One region of the Caballeronia grimmiae genome, then DNA from elsewhere that is predicted to be linked to it. Evidence: riboswitches for the same ligand, from Rfam matches in the RefSeq annotation. Region 1 holds a riboswitch; the other holds the start of a gene.
What was found. Region 1 has a riboswitch for cobalamin ahead of cobW (cobalamin biosynthesis protein CobW). Riboswitches for the same ligand answer to the same signal wherever they lie in the genome.
Positions count from the first base shown of each region.

Region 1 (7,728 bases):
AGACGCGACTTGACGATTCTCTGTCGCACGTTCGCATCGAAACAATTGTCCAGTTCCACCGCGAGCCCGAAGCGGTCCAGCAATTGCGGACGCAGTTCGCCTTCTTCCGGGTTCATCGTCCCGATAAGAACGAAGCGCGCATCATGCCGGTGCGAAATGCTGTCGCGTTCGATGATGTTCACGCCGCTCGCCGCCACATCGAGCAACTGATCGACGAGCGGATTCGGCAACAGGTTCACTTCGTCGACATACAGCACGCCGCGATGCGCTTTCGCCAGCAGGCCCGGCGAGAACTTCACGCCGCCGTCGCGCAACGCGCTCTGGATATCCAGCGTGCCAATCAACTGTTCCTCGCTTGCGCCGAGCGGCAAGGTCACGAGCCGTCCTTCGGGCAGAAGCTCCGCGAGCGCGCGCGCCGCCGTTGATTTCGCCGTACCGCGCGGCCCGCTGACGAGCACGCCGCCAAGCGAGGGATCGACAGCCGCGAGCAGCAAAGCCTGCTGCAACGGCGCCTGTCCGACGAGCGCGGTGAAAGGAAACACTGGAAATGAAGAGGTATCGTTCAAATCTGTCGGCTCTCGAGTTGCTGCTCGACATCGAGCAGATGCCGCGTCACCGCCTCGCGATAGTCGCCCGGCGCTTGCCACAAGCCGCGCTCCATCGCTTCGAGCAAACGCTCGCAGATCGACTGCAACGCGTGCGGGTTGTGACGGGCGATGAAGTCGCGCGTGCCGGCATCGTTCACATAAGCATCGGTGACGAGCGCATATTGATGATCGGACACGACGCGCGCCGTGGCGTCGTAGCCGAATAGATAGTCGACCGTTGCGGCCAGTTCAGATGCGCCCTTGTAGCCGTGTCGCTTGACGCCATCGATCCATTTCGGATTGACGACGCGCGCACGCACCACGCGTGCAATTTCTTCGTTGAGCGTACGAACGCGCGGCGCCGCCGGGTTGCTGTGATCGGCGTTGTACGCCTGCGGCTGCAAGCCCGACAGATAACGCACCGCCGCCACCATGCCGCCCTGAAACTGGTGATAGTCGTTCGAATCGAGAATGTCGTGTTCGCGATTGTCCTGGTTTTGCAGCACCACATCGAGCGATGAGAGACGCGTGCCGAAGCTCGCGCGCGCTTCGACGCCGTCGCCGCCTTGCGAATACGCATAACCGCCCGTGCTTTGATAAGCCTCCGAGAGATCGGCGTCGGTGTGCCACTGACGCGCATCGATCAATTCCTGCAAGCCCGCTCCATATGCACCGGGCTTCGTGCTGAAGACACGCCAGCCCGCACGGCGACGCGCTTCCGTTGCATCGACACCGCGGCCGATTAGTTCATCGCGCTCGCGCAGAATTCGTGCGCGAATCGGGTTCACGTCGTCCGGCTCGTCTTCGAGTGCGGCAACGGCCTGCACCGCCGCGTCGAAGAGATGCATGAGATTGGCGAACGCATCGCGAAAGAAACCCGATACCCGCAAGGTCACGTCGATGCGCGGACGATTGAAGATGGAGATGGGCAGGATCTCGAAGTCCGTCACGCGATGACTGCCCGCCGCCCACTTCGGCCGCACGCCGATGAGCGCGAACGCCTGAGCGATGTCGTCGCCTCCCGTGCGCATCGTCGCCGTGCCCCACACCGACAAGCCGATCGCACGCGGATAGTCGCCGTGGTCCTGCACGTGTCGCTCGACGAGCATGTTCGCGGACTTGAGCCCGAGCGACCAGGCGGCTTGCGTCGGCAAGGCGCGCGTATCGACCGAATAGAAATTGCGACCGGTAGGCAAGACGTCGGGCCTGCCGCGTGATGGCGAACCACTCGGTCCCGGCGGCACGAAGCGCCCTTCGAGACCGCGCCTGAGTTGCATCAGCTCTTGCGGTCCGCATGCATCGAGGCGCGAGAGGACATCGCTTTTCAGGCGTTCAAGCACGAGTTTCGTATGTGCTCCGGGCACGCGAGCATCGTCTTGCAGCAGTTGCATCGCAAGACATTCGAGGCGCTCGCGCGTGTCGCCATGATGACGCCACGGCGCACTGCTCACCGCTTGCAATGCTTCAGGGCGCGGGCCCGTCCATGATGCGGACCAGTCGGCGTCTAGCGGATCGAAGGCATCGCCCAGTTGCAGATCGCGTGCGAGCGCGGTGATGAGGCTCGCGTTCGCACCTTGGCCATCGCCAACTGGAAAACGCCCTAATGCAAGCAACGTATCGCGGCGCTGCACGCCGTCGGGCGATACGCCGAACACATGCAGGCCGTCGCGTATCTGCGCCTCCTTCAGTTCGCACAGGTAGGCATCGGCGCGCGTGAGCAATGCGTCTTCGCCCGCGATGTCGCGCGGCGCGTCCAGCCCCAGCTCTTCATGCAGTCTGTGTTGGACGATGTTTTGCAGTATCGACTTGCGCAAAAGTTTTGCGCGGCGTGCATCGACCATTAACGCTTCGTAGTATTCGTCGACTTGCCGTTCGAGGTCCTGCAAAGGCCCGTAGTTCTCAGCGCGCGTGAGCGGCGGCATCAGATGATCGATGATGACCGCCTGCGCGCGCCGCTTCGCCTGACTGCCCTCGCCCGGATCATTGACGATGAACGGGTAAAGATGCGGCATTGGGCCGAGAATCAGATCGGGCCAGCACGACGCCGACAACGCCACGCTCTTGCCCGGCAGCCATTCGAGATTGCCGTGCTTTCCTACATGCACGATGGCGTCGATATTGAAGCGCGAACGCAGCCAGAAATAGAACGCCAGATAAGCATGCGGCGGGACGAGTTCGGCATCGTGATAGCTCGCGTAGTCGTTCCGTTCACGCGAACGCGAAGGCTGAATGCCAACGAAGACTTCCCCGCAACGAAAGCCCGCGATCATGAAGCGGCCGCGTCTTATCGTCGGGTCTTGCTCGGGTGCGCCCCATGTTGCTTCCAGTGCAGCGCGCGCATCGGCGGGAACGGCGTCATACGCAGCACGATATTCCTCGAGCGAAAGGCTTTGCAGCGCGGGACGCAAATCGCGCACGACCGGATCGTTCGTCACGCCTTGCGTCAACGCCGCGATGAGCGCATCGCCATTCTCGGGAATAGTGCCGACGCGATAGCCTTCGCGCGCAAGCATCGACAGAATGCCGACTGCGGACGCCGGCGTATCGAGACCCACGCCGTTGCCAATGCGCCCTTCGCTTGCCGGATAGTTCGCCAGCACCAGCGCGATGCGTTTGGCCGCGTTCGGTTTATGCCGCAGCGCGCACCAGCGCCGGCTCAGTTCCGCGACGAAGCGCACGCGCTCGGCATCGTGCTGATAGCGCACGACGTCGACTTGCGTATGCGGACAGTGATACGCAAGCCCCTTGAAACTCACTGCGCGCGTGATGATGCGGCCATCGACTTCGGGCAACGCAATATGCATTGCGACATCGCGCGAATTGAGGCCGTGATTGTCCTTCTGCCAGTCTTCACGATTGCCGCCGCTTAAAACCACTTGCAGCACGGGGGCATCGCCGGCCACTTCGAATGCTTCGCTCTCGCCGATCACGCCCGCTGCGAACGCCGTCGTATTCAATACGAGCGACGCATGATGCTCCGCGCACAAGCGCGCGACCACTTCGCGGCTGACGCTTTCCTTAAGGGAGGAAATCGCGATCGGCAGCGGATTGAGCCCCTCATTTTCGAGCGAATCGATCAGCGCATCGAATACCGCTGTATTGCCCGCTTGCAGATGCGCGCGATAAAACAGCACCGCGACGACTGGCGCGCCCGCGGTCCATCGCGCGCGCCAGTCGTCGATCACGGCGATATCGTGCTCGGGATGATAGATGGCGACAGCAGGCAACGGACTCGGCGGCTGCGGCTCGCGCCCGAAGCCAAGCGCATGATGAGCGATCGCGCGCAGGAACGCTTCCGCATTGCGCGCGCCGCCTTCGCGCAGATAACGCGACATGACGCGGCAGAACGCGGCGTCGGCCGTGCTCTTGGCGATGAGATTCGGGTCTTCGGTGAGATCGCCGGAGAACATCGCGAGCACTTGCTTCTCGCTCTTCGCAAGCGACACGAGCCGCTCGATCCCATACGGCCAATACGATTCGCCGCCGAGATGGTCGACGATGACGACCTTCGCGTGACGCACGACGTCGTCGATATAGAAGTCCACCGATGCAGGCTGACGCAAGAACGACTGATTTGCGAGCCGCACTTCGGGAAAGCCCGCTTCGAGGCGCGGAAACGCGCTCGCCAGCAGTGCGAGCGTCGTGTCCGCCGAACTGAGCACGACGATCGGCGCACGCGTCTGCTCGATGCGTATGACGCCAGCGGCATCGTCGACGAAACCGCCAGGTGTCGTGCGTAGTAAATGCATCGTGTCAGGCCTGGACCGGCGCGCTGGCGAGCGCGGCATCGAATGCGGACTGGAGCGCCGGCTGATCGAGGTCTTCTCCGATCAGCACGAACCGGCTGGCCGCTTCGCCGTCGGACCAGCGCCGGTCGAAGTAACTATCGAAACGACGTCCCACGCCTTGCACGACCAGACGCATTGCAGCGCCGGGAAGCGCAGCAAAGCCCTTCACACGATAGATCGTGTGGTGCTCGACGAGACTCTGCAACGCGGCGATGGCCTGCTCGCGCGACTCGATGATCGCCTGAACGACGACCGAATCGAACGCGTCGTGATGATGGTCGGCGTGGCCTTCATCATCTACCGCACCGTGATGATCGTGCCGCAAATGAATCGTCTCTTCCGATGCCGATTGCAAGCCGAGCAACGCATGCAGATCGAGCCGGCCCATCTGCGCAGGGACGATCTTCACTTGCGGCGGAATCTCGGGTCGTATGAGTGCTTCCACTTGGCCAAATGCATTGCCGTCCATCAGGTCCGTCTTGTTGACGATCACCAGATCGGCCGATGAAAGCTGATCCTCGAACAGTTCATGCAGCGGCGATTCATGGTCGAGGTTCGGATCGGCCTTGCGCTGTGCGTCGACTGCGGCGGGATTGGACGCAAAGTGGCCGCTCGCAGCAGCGGGGCCATCGACGACCGTGATCACGGCATCCACGGTAAAAGCATTCTTGATGGACGGCCAGTTGAACGCCTGCACGAGCGGCTTCGGCAATGCGAGACCGGACGTTTCGATCAGCACGTGGTCGATGCGGTCGCGCCGTTCGAGCAATTGCTCCATCACGGGATAGAACTCTTCCTGCACCGTGCAGCACAAACAACCGTTCGCAAGCTCATAGAGATTGCGGTCCGCAGAGGCCGCTTCGTCATCGCAGCCGATACCGCAGCCCTTCAGAATCTCGCCGTCGATGCCGAGTTCGCCGAACTCGTTGACGATGACCGCCAGGCGCAAGCCCTGCGCATTCGACATGATGTGGCGCATCAAAGTGGTCTTGCCGCTGCCGAGAAAGCCGGTCACGACGGTGACGGGAATCTTGCGGGTTTGCATCGTTGCTCCGTGGCGTGTGTGCGTGCGCCGTGCCGCTCAAGGCATGAAATGCGATGTCGAACGGGAATGCGCACGGCTCTGTGATCATGGACCGGGCCGCATCCCCGCGGCATGGGTCCTTGCGAAAGTCTGGCCGGTATCCGGGCTTGCGGCTTCATTGCACCGCCTTCCTGCCGATGGCAGTGGCGTGTGGCGCAATGCGCGGCATCGTCAATACCGATACCGCCAGTCGCTTACCGTTGCGGGGGCAGCGCAGGTTGACGCAAGCCATGATCATGCATGGCCAGGCGCTCCCTGCTTCCCGTTTAACTGTGCGCGAAAGAAGCTCGCACACGAGCACCAAAACTGCGTGAAAGTCTAGGCGTAGCGGGCACGAGCGTCAAGGAAACACGCGCTTTGAAGAAGCGCCTATGGTATCTTTGGCCCGCGACTGGTGCTCGCGCGTTCCAACGCAACGCGCAGTTAAACGGGAAACAGGAAGCCGTGCTCGTCAGACGAACCACGCGCCAGCCTGTGCTGTCCCCGCAACGGTACGCGACCAGCGGCATTGTCATCGTGCAATGCCGCGCATCGTGCTCGAATGCCACTGCCGAAGGCGGGAAGGCCGCACGGTGAGGTCGCAAGCCCGGATACCGGCCAGCGCAGGAACGAAGCGCATTGCGTGATTGCATGCGACGCGCTTCGCCGAACGCCGCGCATCCGCGAGGGACGCATGCACGGCGCAAGCTGCCATTCCATTTCGATGATGACCATTAGCGCGAAGCGGCGCCATCTTGCCGTCGGCATCGGTTGCAGGCGAGGCGCAAGCGCGGACGCCATAGAGCAAGCCGTGCGCGCGGCGCTTGGCGCAACCGCCTTTCTGTTCGAGGATATTGCGCTGGTCGCCAGCATTGCCGCGAAAGCGAATGAAGCAGGCTTGCTTGCGTTTTGTGAGCAACATGGTCTTGCTTTGCAATTCTTCCGAACGGAAGAAATTGCCGAAGCGCCAGCAAGCTATTCGCCGTATGCCGGCAAGCACGTGAACGTCGATGGCGTGTGCGAGCCTTGCGCGATACTGGCAAGCCAGGGCGGACGCCTCGTGCTTGGGAAGACTATCGTCGGCGATGTGACTGTCGCCATTGCAATGAAGAACGCGCCATCAGATACGAAAGTCCCATGAAAACCGATACCGAATCGCATCTGCGCATGACGCAGCGTCGCAAGGAAGGCCACGAAAAGAAGCAGGCCGCCGCCGATCACGAGAAGGGTTTGTTGATCGTGAATACCGGCAATGGGAAGGGCAAGACCACAGCCGCATTCGGCATGGCGGTGCGCGTGCTCGGCCACGGCATGAAGCTCGGCGTCGTGCAATTCATCAAGGGCGCGTTACATACGTCCGAGCGCGATTTCCTCGCCGCAGTGGCGAATTGCGATTTCGTCACGATGGGCGATGGCTATACGTGGAACACGCAGAACCGCGAAGCCGATATGGCGACCGCGCGCAAAGGCTGGAATGAAGCGCGCCGCATGATCGAGAGCGGCGAGTATCAGATGGTCGTGCTCGACGAACTCAATACCGTGCTCAAGTACGAGTATCTGCCGCTCGATGAAGTGCTCGATGTGCTGAAGGCGCGGCCCGCGATGCTGCACGTCGTCGTGACGGGCCGTCATGCGCCAGATGCGCTCGTCGACATCGCCGATCTCGTCACCGAGATGCGGCTCGTGAAGCATCCGTATCGCGAGCAAGGCGTCAAGGCGCAACGCGGCGTCGAATTCTGATGCCGCGCTGCCCTGCACTCTTCATCGGTGCGAGCGCCTCGCATCAAGGCAAGACCACCGTGACGGCCGCGCTTGCGCGCCATCATGCGCGGCAAGGCCGGCGCGTGCGCGTCTTCAAGACCGGCCCGGATTTTCTCGATCCGATGATTCTCGAACGGGCATGCGGTTCGCCCGTTTATTCGCTGCATCTGTCGATGGTCGGCCTCGATGCCTGCCGCGCGATGCTTGCAAAAGCAGCGCGTGAAGCCGATCTCATTCTGATTGAAGGCGTCATGGGTTTGTTCGATGGCACGCCCAGCAGCGCCGATCTGGCCGCCACGTTCAACGTGCCCGTGCTCGCCGTGATCGGCGCGCATGGCATGGCGCAAACGTTCGGCGCGGTGGCGTTCGGGCTGGCGCGTTATCGCACGGATGTGCCGTTCTATGGCGTGCTCGCCAATCGCGTGGCATCGGCGCGTCATGCGCAGATGCTTGCCGAAGCCATTCCGGACGGATTGCGCTATTGCGGGCATCTGTCCAACGCGGACGATATCGCGTTGCCCGAGCGTCA
Region 1 is NZ_CP084272.1:504,333-512,060, reverse strand. Features, by position in the region: gene LDZ21_RS15960 (magnesium chelatase ATPase subunit I) at 1-566, opposite strand, end outside; gene cobN (cobaltochelatase subunit CobN) at 563-4,336, opposite strand; gene cobW (cobalamin biosynthesis protein CobW) at 4,341-5,420, opposite strand; cobalamin riboswitch at 5,535-5,779, opposite strand; cobalamin riboswitch at 5,834-6,075, shown strand; gene LDZ21_RS15945 (cobalamin biosynthesis protein) at 6,250-6,579, shown strand; gene cobO (cob(I)yrinic acid a,c-diamide adenosyltransferase) at 6,576-7,178, shown strand; gene LDZ21_RS15935 (cobyrinic acid a,c-diamide synthase CobB) at 7,178-7,728, shown strand, end outside.

Region 2 (7,728 bases), on a different replicon from region 1:
CCCGAGCGCATCCGCAAGCGATGCACAGCGGCGCAACGGACTCGAATGCCATCCGTCGACGCAAGCGGGAACGTTCAGCGCACGCATCCGCGCGAGCGCGTCACGCGCCGATTCGCGCGCATCGCGAACAAGCGGCGCATCGGTCTGGCCGTAGCACACGCCTGCATCGATCGCGACAGCGGGATGACGTATCAGTACGAGATCCATGCAAGCCCGATGAGATAGATCGCAAGCTCGAACACCTGCTGCGCGCAGCCGAGGCAATCGCCGCTATAACCGCCGATGCGCCGCACGAAGTAGCGCCCCGCGATGAAACGCAGCGACGCAAGCAGGACAAGCGTCACGCAGGCGAAGCGCCAGCCCATCCACAGAAGCCACGGCAAGCCGAACGCCAGTGCAAGCGCGAGCGACATCGCGCTCATGCGCTGCGCGACCGGCTTCGCCTTGCCTTCGGCACGCACGTAATCGAGCGTGACGAGATAGCTGATCGCGAACGCGCGGCTCGCGGCATGCGCGGCGATCATCAGCATCGCGGCGCGCATCGGCGGCAACGCGGCCAGCGTCTGCCACTTGAGCGCCAGCGCGATTACGAGCGCAATCGCCCCAAATGCGCCGATGCGCGAATCGTGCATGATGCGCAGCACGTCGTCGCGCGTATAGCCGCCGCCGAAGGCATCGGCGCAATCGGCGAGACCGTCTTCGTGGAACGCGCCGGTCAGCACGAGCGTCGCGGTCATCGACAGCAAGACGGCCACGCCTGCCGGAAACACGCGCAGCGCCGCGAGATAGACGAGCGCCGCGACGCCGCCGACCATCGCGCCGACCAGCGGAAAGTAGCGCGCCGCCGCGTTCAGATACTCGCGCTCGAAGCCGACCCAGCGCGGCACCGGCACGCGCGTGAAGTAGCCGAGCGCGGTGAAGAAGTAACGCAGCTCGTCAAGCGGACGGCTCATGGCTGCGCGTCTTGCTTGTTCGATACGCCCGCCGAATCGAAGCTCGCCATCTCGTCGACGAACGCGACGGCCGCGCGCAAAAGCGGCAACGCGAGCGCCGCGCCCGTGCCTTCGCCAAGACGCAAGTCGAGTTGCAGCAGCGGCGCGGCATCGAAGTGCGCCAGCATGCGCCGATGCCCCGCCTCGTTCGACGCATGCGCGAACACGCAGTAATCGAGCACGTCCGGCGCAATCTTCGATGCCACGAGCAACGCCGAACTCGCGATGAAGCCATCGACGAGCACCGTCATGCGCGCCTCGGCTGCGGCGAGGTACGCGCCCGTCATCATCGCGATCTCGAAGCCGCCGAACGTGGCGAGCGTATCGATCGCATCGCCGCCCGACGCATGCGTCGCGAGCGCGCGGGCCAGCACGTCGCGCTTGTGCGCGAGCCCGCGATCGTCGAGGCCGGTGCCGCGTCCGACACATTCGTCGATCGGCAATGCGCACAAGCGGCTCATCAGGCACGCCGCCGCCGATGTATTCGCGATCCCCATCTCGCCGAAGCCGATCACGTTCGTGCCGAGCGACGCATGATGCCGCACGCGCGCCGCGCCCCGCGCGATGGCTTCGAGCGCCGTGTCGCGCGACATCGCCGCTTCGTGCGCGAAGTTGCGCGTGCCGAGGCCGAGCGACAAACGCTCGTAACTGTGGTCGATCGGTATCGGCGTCGCGACGCCCGCATCGACGATTTCGAGCGTCATGCCGACGGAACGCGACAACGCATTGATCGCCGCGCCTCCGCTCAAAAAATTCGCGACCATCTGCGCCGTCACTTCCTGCGGATACGGACTCACGCCTTCGGCGGCGATGCCGTGATCGCCCGCGAACACGATCATCGCGGGACGTTCGATGCGCGGCTTCGTCGTGCGCTGTATCACGCCGATCTGCAGCGCGAGCGATTCGAGCCGCCCGAGGCTGCCGGGCGGCTTCGTCTTCATGTCGATGATGCGGCGCAGTTCGGGTTCGATGGCGCGATCGAGCGCGCGAGGCATCGGAATGGACATGGGCGATTCCTTGGTCATGAGGGGAAGCGAGGCACGAGCGCTTCATGCCCGCCATCGCGGATGAGCGCCAGCGGATAACCGAACGCGGCGCTCGCACGCTCGGCCGTGAGCACATCGGCGACGCGGCCGCCCTGCGCGCCGCCCTGGCCGTCGAGCAATAAAGCATGCGTGGCGAAGCGGCGGGCGAGGTTCAGATCGTGACACGAGAGCACGACCGCGCGGCGTTCATCGCGTGCGGCTTTCACGAGCGCATTCAGGCAGTCGATCTGATGATGCAGGTCCAGATGCGCGAGCGGTTCGTCGAGCAACAGCAGCGGCGCGTTCTGGCACAGCACGGCGGCCAGCGCAACGCGTTGCCGTTCGCCGCCTGAGAGCGTCAGCACGTCGCGGGTTGCGAACGCGGCAAGGCCCAGTGCATCGAGCGCGGCGTGCGCGGCGGCACGGTCGTCGTCGCTTTCCCAGCCCCAGCCGGTCAGATAAGGAAAGCGGTTGAGCAGCACGGTGTCGAGCACGGTCGCGCTGAACGCGTCGTGCGTGCTCTGCGGCATCAGCGCGCGCCGGCGGGCGAGATCCGCCGCGCGCCATTGCGCGAGCGCGCGGCCATCCAGCGATACGACGCCCGCCGCCGGTTTTGCGAGGCCCGCGAGGACGCCGATGAGCGTCGTCTTGCCCGCGCCGTTCGGCCCGGCGATGCACCACACTTCGCCCGCCGCGATGGTCGCGCTCAGGCCGTCGACCAGGATGCGGTCGCCGGCGCGCAGCGTGAGCGTGTCGATATGAAGTGTGTTCATCGCGGTCGGCGCAACAGCATCCACAGGAACATCGGCACGCCGACGAGCGCCGTCACGACGCCGACCGGCAACTGCCCCGGCGCGATGACCGTGCGCGCGGCAAGATCGGCGCTCATCACGGCGAGCCCGCCCGCGAGCGGCGCGGCCGGCACGAGCATGCGCTGATCGTTGCCGAAGGCGAGCCGCAGCAGATGCGGCACGACCAGCCCGACGAAGCCGATGGTCCCCGCCGTCGTCACCGCGGCCGCCGCCGCCAGCGACGCCACCAGATACACGCGCAGGCGCAACCGTTCGACCGGCACGCCGAGCGCCCGCGCGGCGGCATCGCCACGCAAGAGCACGTTCAGTTGCGGCGCGACGGGCGCAATCACGGCAAGCGCCACGCCCAGCGCGATCATCGCGGGCCACGGGGTCGCTGCGCCGTTGAGGTCGCCGGTGAGCCAGAAGAGCATGCCGCGCAGCCGGTTCTCCGGCGCGATGCTGAGTATCAGCGTGATGAGCGCGCCCCACCCCGCCGCGATCACGACGCCCGTCAGCAAGAGCCTCGGCGATGCCTCCTGCTCGCCATGCCACACGTGCCTGCGCGCAAGGCCGAGCACCAGCACGATCGACACGAACGCGCCGATGCACGCGGCGAGATCGACGCCCCACCACGGCATCGACGCGAGCATCGCCGCAAGCGCGAACGCCGCCGCGCCGCCGGATACGCCGAGCACGTACGGCTCCGCGAGCGGATTGCGCAGCAGCACTTGCAGCAGCGCGCCGGCGAGCGCGAGCAGCGCACCCGACGCAAACCCCGCCAAAGCGCGCGGCAAACGCAAGGTGAGCACGATGTCATCGGCGATATCAGGCGTGGCCGAACGGGCATGCAGCAGCGCAGCGATCGCACGCGACATCGGCAGATTGACGCTGCCGAGCGCAAGCGATGCCGCGAGCGCGGCGAGCGCCATCGCGCCGAGCGCGAGCCAGATGAAGACGGCACGGCTAGCGTTCATCGTTCACCAGCGACGACGCCACGCTCACGACGAATTCCATCCGAGCGTGATGTACGCACCGCGCCGCGGCGTGTTGTACGAATAAGCGAGTTCATAGTCCCGGTCGAACAGATTGTCGATGCGCGCGCTCACGTACCACGACTTCGTAATGTCATAGCGCGCGGACAGGTTCACGACGCCGTAGCCCGCGAGCGTCGAATCGTAATCGCTGCGCGCGCCGCTCACAATCCACTCGCCACCCACGCGCCATCGTCCGATCGAACGATGCGCCGACAGCGATGCAAAGCGCCGCGCACGCCTCGTCAGTTCTTCGTGATTCGTCTCGTCGACGGGATTCTGGAACGTGACGCCCGCGCGGATATCGGTGGCGCCCACATGCCCCGCCCACGATCCCTCGACGCCCTGCACCTTCGCGCGTCCCACGTTCTGCGCGATATAGAAGCCGCTGCCGTCCGATACGTAGTCGATCAGATTCGAATAGCGCGTCTGAAACGCCGTCACGCGCACCACGCCCACTGCGTCCGATGCATATTGCAACGCGGCCTCGACCGAATGGCTGCGCTCAGGCTGAATCGACGCATTGCCGCTGAACGGATAGTAGAGGTCGTCGAAGCTCGGTGCGCGGAACGACGCCGCATAGCTCGCGCTCGCGCGCCAGTGAGCGTCGAACTTGTACGCGTAGCCGAGATAGTAGCTGTTCGCGCCGCCGAAATCGGAGTACTGGTCGTGTCGCACGTTCGCCTGCACTTCGCTCCGACCGAAGCGCCCCACGTAGCCCGCGAACACCGAATTGACGTGACGATCGGGCGCGCTCAGTTGATCCGAATCGAGCGACTGATCGAGATGCTCATAGCCGAACAGCAGCTTGTGGGCATCGGTGAGCCTGAAGTCGTTTTGCCAGAGGTACTGATGATTCTCCGAGTTGAATCGGCTCGTATACACGCCGTTCTGCTCGATGTTCGCGCGGTCCTGTCCCTGCGCGATGGTGAAGTGCGTGGTCCAGCGGTCGGTGAGCCTGCCGTTCGCGAACACTGAAGCCGAACGCACGCGGTCGTGCGTCTTGTTGATGTCGGCCGGGGTGCCGTATGCATCGTCGAAGCTGTCGACGCCGTTCGATTGCAGGAAGCGCACGCCCGCATCCCACTTGTCGGTGAACTTGTGGCGCAGCGTCGCGGCGACGCTTTCGTTCAGATAACCGTTCGCGTTCGGATTCGCACCGGGCGCGAGCGCCGGATCGATCGACGAGAAGCCGTCGGTCTTTTCGCGGGACACGTTCAGGCTGAAGGTAGTGCGGCCCTCGGCATCGAGCGCGCCGTCGACGCCCGCCGACTGACGCTGCGTGCGATAGCTGCCGTACTCGGCTTCGAAGTGAAAGCGCGGCGGGTGGGCATCGCCCTCTTTCGTGAAGATTTGCACGACGCCGCCGATCGCATTCGATCCATACAACGCCGATACATTGCCGTTCACCACTTCGACGCGGCCGGTCTCATCGAGCATCATTTGCGACAGCTGCGCCGCGCCGAGCGATACCGACTCGACACGCACGCCATCGATCAGCACGAGCGATTGCGACGACGCCGCGCCGCGTATGTACACGCCCGAGTTCGCGCCCGGCCCGCCGTTTCGTGTGACCTGTACGCCGGGCGCGAGCGCGATCAGGCCGAGCACGTCGCGAGCGTTGGTGTCGGCGATGTCCTGCTCGTCGAAGAGCGACGTTTGCGGGAGCGAATCGGCGAGCGGCTGCGCGGTGCGCGTCGCCGTAACGACGACCGGCGCGAGCGTTTGCGCGGCGGTATCGGCATGAGCGGATTGCACGGGCAGCGCGCTGAACGCCGCGCACGATGCCACGCAAACGGCGCGACGCTTCATGCCGGACGGAGATGAAACCATGCTTGAAAATCCAGTTCGGGGCTGGCGCGTGCCCCGCTCCCCGCGAGGTCTGTGCGCGACGCGCGCGCCACTATGCCGATGACATGGACGCGCTGGACGATTGGCCGGTATCCGGGCTGGCGACGCTTCGTCCCGCCTTCCCGCGCATGGCGCGCAGTGGCGTCGACACGTTTCTTGCAGGGCGTGCCGCATGCCGACGAACCATGCGATGCGACGCGAGAAACGCGCGAGGGACGACTTGCAACTTGCGTTGCGGTCGCTTACCGTTGCGGGGGCAGCACAGGTTGGCGCGTCCCGGTCATGCGCCGTGGACTTCGCTCCCTGTTTCCCGTTTGACTGCATCCGCGAGAGAAGCGGACGCGAGCACCAAAAGTGCGGCAAGTGTAGGAGCGGGCATCGGGGCCGTCAAGAACGCGCGCCGTGCCCGGCACCCTGCAATGAACACGCACGCTCGCTCTTTCCACACACAAATGCATCGCGATGCGCGCATGTTCCGGGGTTGTTACGTCTCGAAACGAGACAATTATCGGAAGCTGCTTTGAACCGCGCTAAAATGCCAGGTCTTTAGAGGACGCAGCACATGCTCAACGAACTCGAATCACTGTCAGGAAACATCGGCCGGCTGATCCAGATCAGCGAGCGCCACCATCAGGCGCGTCTCGCGCTCGAAGCGCAAATCGAACAATTGCGCGCCGACTACGCGGGCGTTCAGGCCGAGCTCGTGCAGGTGCGAAGCGAGCGCGACGCATTGCAAGCCGAGCGCGACTCGCTTTCCGCGAAGATCGACGACGCACAGGTGCGCCTCAACGCAATCCTCGAGAAGCTGCCGCGCGGCAAAACGCATCACGCCGAAAGCGACAATCAGCTCGACCTTCTCAACGCCGAATCGCAGGCATCGCGCGACGCGCAGCCCGAACATGCGCATGCTGAAGAGATGCACGGCGAACATCATCACGGAGAGAAGGCATGACGACCACGCAGATCGAAGTATCCATCCTCGGGCAGCCGTATCGCCTCGCGTGCTCGCCGGAAACGGAAGCCGCATTGCGCGAAGCAGTCGCCCGCGTCGACGCCGAAATGAACAAGATCCGCAATGCCAGCAGCGTGCGCGGCACGGATCGCATCGCGGTGATGGCCGCGCTGTCGCTGGCGTCCGAATTGCTTCGGCTGCAGGAAAGCGTGCGTCATGGCGAAGCCTTCCCCGCCGAAGAAATTCGCCGCACGGTGCATTCGATGAACCAGCAGCTCGGCGCGGTCATCGCACAATATGAAGTGCAGTGAGTGCAAGCCGTTTGCATGATGCGCTGATCTAATCAGCCTCGCGGTGTCAATCAAAAAAAGATACTGCGCGATCACGGCGCAGGGGCTGCACAAGGCAAATGATTGGTGTAGAGTGAGGTTTCCCTGCCTGGTGCGCCAAGGTCATATATTCCTTGAACCAATGTCACATTGGCACGGTTGCGGAACCTTGTAACACGGGCGCGCGCGTCACTAGTCTGATGTACCCGAAGTGTTGCTTACCGCGACCAATCTTGAACCCAGGTTCAGGATGCCGGCCTAGCGGCTGAGGCGGGGACCTTATCCAGACGGCATCGGTTTATCCGATGCCGTTTTTATTTGCATCGCCGATTCTTCCCGCTCTCCTCATGCGCTACTGGCTGATGAAGTCCGAACCGGACGAAGCGAGCATCGATCATCTCGCGCACGCGCCGAAGAAAACCTTGCCGTGGACCGGCGTGCGCAACTATCAGGCGCGCAACTTCATGCGCGATCAGATGCAAATTGGCGACGGCGTGCTCTTCTATCATTCGAGCTGTCCGGAGCCGGGTATCGCGGGCATCGCGAAGGTTGCATCGACGGCCTATCCCGATCCTACGCAGTTCGATTCGAAAAGCCCCTACTTCGATCCCAAGTCCACGCAGGAAACGCCGCGCTGGCTGCTCGTCGACGTGAGCTTCGTCAGGAAGACGCCGCTCATTCCGCTTGCCGAATTGCGCGCGCACGATGCGCTTTCGGACATGCAAGTGCTGGCTCGCGGCAACCGGTTGTCCAT
Region 2 is NZ_CP084271.1:2,200,828-2,208,555, forward strand. Features, by position in the region: gene cobC (alpha-ribazole phosphatase family protein) at 1-207, opposite strand, end outside; gene LDZ21_RS10580 (adenosylcobinamide-GDP ribazoletransferase) at 192-953, opposite strand; gene cobT (nicotinate-nucleotide--dimethylbenzimidazole phosphoribosyltransferase) at 950-2,017, opposite strand; gene LDZ21_RS10590 (ABC transporter ATP-binding protein) at 2,014-2,790, opposite strand; gene LDZ21_RS10595 (FecCD family ABC transporter permease) at 2,787-3,785, opposite strand; gene LDZ21_RS10600 (TonB-dependent receptor plug domain-containing protein) at 3,810-5,675, opposite strand; cobalamin riboswitch at 5,761-6,061, opposite strand; gene LDZ21_RS10605 (hypothetical protein) at 6,256-6,645, shown strand; gene LDZ21_RS10610 (cell division protein ZapA) at 6,642-6,956, shown strand; RNA gene ssrS (6S RNA) at 7,074-7,255, shown strand; gene LDZ21_RS10620 (EVE domain-containing protein) at 7,322-7,728, shown strand, end outside.
Region 2: another riboswitch for cobalamin. It lies ahead of LDZ21_RS10600 (TonB-dependent receptor plug domain-containing protein); the one in region 1 lies ahead of cobW (cobalamin biosynthesis protein CobW).